DNA from 2 places in the Cellulosimicrobium sp. I38E genome. Region 2 is predicted to be linked to the other one. Evidence: riboswitches for the same ligand, from Rfam matches in the RefSeq annotation. Region 2 holds a riboswitch; the other holds the start of a gene.

Region 1 (2,442 bases), on a different contig from region 2:
GTCGAGCGCGTCGTCGACGAAGGCGGCGAGGAGTGCGGCGACCTCGCTCGCGTGCGTCTCGAGCAGGAAGTGACCGGCGTCGTAGACGTGCACGGCGAGGGTCTCCATGACCTCGTGGTAGGCGACGACCTCGCGGATGTCGAAGAACGTGTCGAAGCGGCCCCAGAGGACCATGCACGGGGGCTGGTGGCGCCGGTGGTAGGCGGCGATCGCGGGGAAGCGTGCGACGTGCGACCGGTAGTCGGTGAAGAGCCGGAACTGCAGGTCGGTCATGCCCGGGCGCGACAGCCGCCCCCAGTCGAGGTGCCACGACTCGGGCGGATGAAGCTCCTGGACGCTCGGAGGCGACCCGGCGAGGTACTGGTCCCGGGTCCCTTCGAAGGTCAGCCAGTCCGGGAGCGCCGCCCGGTTCTCCGGGGTCGGGTCGGCCCAGAAACGCCGGGCCGTGTCCCAGGTGTCCCCGAGGCCCGCGTCGTGGGCGTTGCCGTTCTGCACGACCAGTCCCAGCACGTGGCCGGGGTCGCGCATCGCCAGCGAGTACCCGACGGGAGTGCCGAAGTCGGTGACGTAGAGGACGTAGCGCTCGATCCCCAGGCTCGTGACCAGCGCCTCGATCACGTCCGTCAGGCGCTCGAACGTGTACTCCTCGGGCGGGAGGGCGTCGGAGAAGCCGAAGCCGGGAAGGTCGGGGGCGACGACGTACGCGTGGTCGGCGAGCACCGGCATCACGTCCCGGAACGAGTGGGACGAGGCGGGGAAGCCGTGCAGGAGCAGCACCGCGGTCGACGAGGGCACCCCGGCCTCGCGGTAGTGGATACCTACCCCGTCGACCTCTCGGGAGCGGTGCCGCGGCTTGGACGAGTGCTTCATCGGATCCTCCTGAGCGCTCCGAGCGACAGGTCGTGACCGTCCGCCCATCATAGGAAGGAGGCCTCGACCGGGCGGGCGTCTCAGCAGGCGAGCACCCTCGACCGCATGGCGGATGCGCCGTAGGATCGTGCCAACCATCCAGAGCGGTCGAGAGTCCTGGCTCGACGACACCGCAGCAACCCGCCGACGGAAGCCTCCCGAGGACAAAGGTGCTAACGCCAGGGTCGATGGAGCGACTAATGGTCTCAGAGGCATCCTTCGCGCACCGTCCGGGCAGCACGTGCCCGACGGCGGTCGCGCACGCACGCACCCCGGTCGGAGCGACGTCGTGAGCGTCGCGGACGCCGTCGGGCAGGCCCACGGCGGGGCCGCACGCCCCACGGTCTCGTTCGAGCTCATGCCCCCGCGGCGCCCGGACGCGGCGCCGAAGTTCTGGGAGACGGCGCGGCGTCTCGTCGCGACCCACCCCGACTTCGTCTCGGTGACGTACGGCGCGGCCGGGACCGACCGCGCGACCGCGCGCCAGGTCGTCGGCCGCCTGCTCCAGGGCACGCCCGTGCTGCCGATCGCGCACCTCACGTGCGTCGGGGCGTCGCGCGAGGACGTGGAGGAGGTCATCTCCGACTTCCTCGACGAGGGCGTGCGCAGCTTCCTCGCGCTGCGCGGCGACCCGCCGCGCGACCAGCCGGACTGGCAGCCCGCGCCCGACGGCGTGCGGTCGTCGACCGAGCTCGTCGCGCTCCTGCGCGAGGTCGAGGCGTCGCGCTGCGCGTCCGACCCGGCCGCGGCGCTGCGCGGCGCGGCCCGCCCGCTGACGATCGCCGTCGCGACGTTCTGCGACGGCAACCCCGCCGCCGGCACGACGCGCGCCCAGGAGGTGCGCCGCCTGTGGCAGAAGCAGCAGGCCGGCGCGAGCTTCGCGATCACGCAGCTCTTCTACGACGCGTCGTCGTACACCGACTTCGTCGCCGAGGCCCGCGCGGCCGGCGTGACGATCCCCATCCTCGCCGGGCTGCTGCCCACGACGGAGCCTGCGCGGCTCCGTCGCGTCGAGGAGCTCACGGGCGTGCGCGCGCCTCAGCACCTGCTGGACGCGCTCGACGCCCTGCCCGACCCGGAGGCGCAGCACGCCTACGGGATCGCGTACACCGTGGACCTCGCGCAGCGCGTCCTCGACGCGGGCACGCCCGGTCTGCACGTGTACACGTTCAACAAGCACCGCGCCGCTCTTGACCTGCTCGAGGGTGTCCACCTCGGCGGCGGGTCGGCCGGGACGGGAGGCAGCACCAGCGCTGCCGCCGCCCCGCTCGTCCCGGACCTGGCCAGCGGGCCGTGGGTCACCGGCACCTCCCTGCCCACGACGAGCGCCGCCACGCACGGCACGCCCGTCTGACCGGTCCTCCGGACCAGCAAGAGGTTTCGATCATGGCCACTTCCGTACCCTCCCCTACCCAGAACCCGGTCAGCTTCCCCGCCGGCACCGTGCTCGGCTACCCGCGCATCGGGCGCCGCCGCGAGCTCAAGAAGGCCGTCGAGGCGTTTTGGGCCGGCAAGACGTCGGTCGACGAGCTC
Region 2 (2,442 bases):
GCGTCGCGCACGGCAGCGCGACGTCGCACGGCACGTCCCAGATGGAGCCGTCGGTGACGACGCGCGCCCCCGGGCGACGGGCCGCGTAGTCGGCGACGCGGCCGCGCTCGACCTCCTTGATCTGACGCAGCAGGTCGAGGTCGACGCCGGCCTCGTCCACGACGTAGCCGGAGGAGTCGGAGAAGGCGACGACGTTCGCGCCGAGCTGCTGGGCCTTGGCGGTCGCGTAGATCGCGACGTTGCCCGAGCCGGAGACCACGACGCGCCGGCCGTCGAGCTCCTGCCCGCGCGTCTCGAGCATGCTCTGCGCGAAGAGCACGGTGCCGTACCCCGTCGCCTCGGTGCGCACGAGCGAGCCGCCCCACGAGATCCCCTTGCCCGTGAGGACGCCGGACTCGTAGCGGTTGGTGATCCGCTTGTACTGGCCGAACAGGTAGCCGATCTCGCGGCCGCCCACGCCGATGTCACCGGCCGGGACGTCGGTGTTCTCGCCGATGTGCCGGTACAGCTCGGTCATGAACGACTGGCAGAACCGCATGACCTCGCCGTCGGAGCGGCCGCGGGGGTCGAAGTCCGACCCGCCCTTGCCGCCGCCGATCGGCATGCCGGTGAGCGAGTTCTTGAAGATCTGCTCGAAGCCGAGGAACTTGACGATCCCGAGGTAGACCGACGGGTGGAACCGCAGGCCGCCCTTGTACGGACCGAGCGCCGAGTTGAACTCGACCCGGAAGCCGCGGTTGATCTGCACGCGGCCCGTGTCGTCCACCCACGGGACGCGGAAGATGATCTGGCGCTCGGGCTCGCACACGCGCTCGAGGACGGCCGCCTCGACGTAGCGCGGGTGCTTGCGCAGCACGGGGCCGAGCGAGTCGAAGACCTCGCGCACGGCCTGGTGGAACTCGGCCTCGCCGGGGTTGCGACGCAGGACCTCGTCGTAGACGGACTGCAGTCGGCTGTCCATGGGTACTCCTCGTCTGGGCGGAAACTCCTGCTGACGGTACGCCTGTGCCAGAAGTTCCCGTACCGCCGTCTCACTCCCTGCGCACCCGGAGACGTCGCGCAGGGCCCCCGGGAAGGACACAACCGTCCACCCACTGAGAAACCCGATCGATCTGGTGCGGTTTTCGTGGAGCCGTTGCTATACCCGTCCCCAAGGTCACGAGCACCAGTGCCAAGCCCCGGCTCGCTGGTCGGCAACCCCCTGTCACGGCGGGGTGCTCCGGGAGATGACCAGGCCGCGCGCGACCGGCCCCGCACCCGCGGGACGGCCGCGCGGCAAGCGTGATCGACGACTACTGCGAGGTACACATGACCCACCGCTCCCTCTCCCCGACGGTCCTCGCCGTCTCCGGCAACCCGCGCCCCGGCTCGCGGACGCTCGGCGCCGCCGAGTCCGTGGCGCACCGCGTCGCCGCCCTCCTCGGCACGGCCGACGTCTCGACGATCGACCTCGCGACGTTCGCCACCGAGATCCTCGCCCCCGAGCGCCCCGCAGCGGACGCCGCGCGCGACCGGCTCGCCGCGGCGACCGTCGCCGTCGTGGCGACGCCGGTCTACAAGGCGTCGTACACCGGGCTCCTCAAGGCGTTCCTCGACCTCTACGGCCCGGACGGGCTCGCGGGCGTCGTCGTCGTGCCGCTCGTCGTGTCGGGCAACCCCGCCCACGCGCTCGTCGGCGAGGTGCACCTGCGGCCCGTGCTCGTCGAGCTGGGCGCCGTCGTCCCGACCCGCTCCCTCACGGTCACCGAGCCGCAGCTCGCGGACCTGGGCCCCGTCGTGGACGCGTGGCTCGCCCGTGAGGGCGACGCGCTGCGCCGCGCCGCGACGCCGCTCCCCGGGGTGGACGGCGGCGACCCGCCGCACGCCGACCAGGCCGTCGCCGACGCGTTCGCGGGGGTGGCCCGATGACCGCCGAGCTCACCCACCTGGAGGCCCTCCTGGCAGAGCAGGACGAGCCGCAGCTCTCCCCCGACGAGTACAAGTCCGTGTTCCGCGGCCACCCGGCCGGGGTCGCCGTGATCGCGCTCGAGCACGACGGCCGTCTCGTCGGGTTCACCGCGACGTCGGTCATCTCCGTCTCGGCCGCACCCCCGCTGCTCGCGTTCTCGCTCGCGTCGACGTCGTCGTCGTGGCCCGCGGTCTCCGCCGCGCGCACGCTCACGGTGAGCTTCCTCGCCGACCACCAGGACGACGTCTCGGCACGCTTCGCCACGAGCGGCATCGACCGGTTCGCCGACGGCGGCTGGTCGCGCCTCGGCACCGGCGAACCCGTCATCGACGGGGCCCTCTCGTGGGTCCGGGGCCGCGTGGTCCAGCGCACGCCGGTGGGTGACTCCTACCTCGTGTCGCTGCGCGCGCTCGCGTCGAGCGTCGGCGCGGGCGCGGACCCGCGGCGCGACGAGGCGGTCGGCACGCCGTCGCCCCTCGTGTACCACGATCGCA

Evidence for each region. Region 2 has a riboswitch for S-adenosylmethionine ahead of A0J59_RS01730 (NADPH-dependent FMN reductase). Riboswitches for the same ligand answer to the same signal wherever they lie in the genome.
Region 1: another riboswitch for S-adenosylmethionine. It lies ahead of A0J59_RS06275 (methylenetetrahydrofolate reductase); the one in region 2 lies ahead of A0J59_RS01730 (NADPH-dependent FMN reductase).

The regions. Positions count from the first base shown of each region.
Region 1 covers NZ_LUAZ01000017.1:228,130-230,571, forward strand. Annotated here, with positions in the region: gene A0J59_RS06270 (alpha/beta fold hydrolase) at 1-870, opposite strand, end outside; SAM riboswitch class I at 1,002-1,104, shown strand; gene A0J59_RS06275 (methylenetetrahydrofolate reductase) at 1,268-2,263, shown strand; gene metE (5-methyltetrahydropteroyltriglutamate--homocysteine S-methyltransferase) at 2,296-2,442, shown strand, end outside.
Region 2 covers NZ_LUAZ01000008.1:37,554-39,995, forward strand. Annotated here, with positions in the region: gene gdhA (NADP-specific glutamate dehydrogenase) at 1-961, opposite strand, end outside; SAM riboswitch class IV at 1,155-1,288, shown strand; gene A0J59_RS01730 (NADPH-dependent FMN reductase) at 1,309-1,908, shown strand; gene A0J59_RS01735 (flavin reductase family protein) at 1,905-2,442, shown strand, end outside.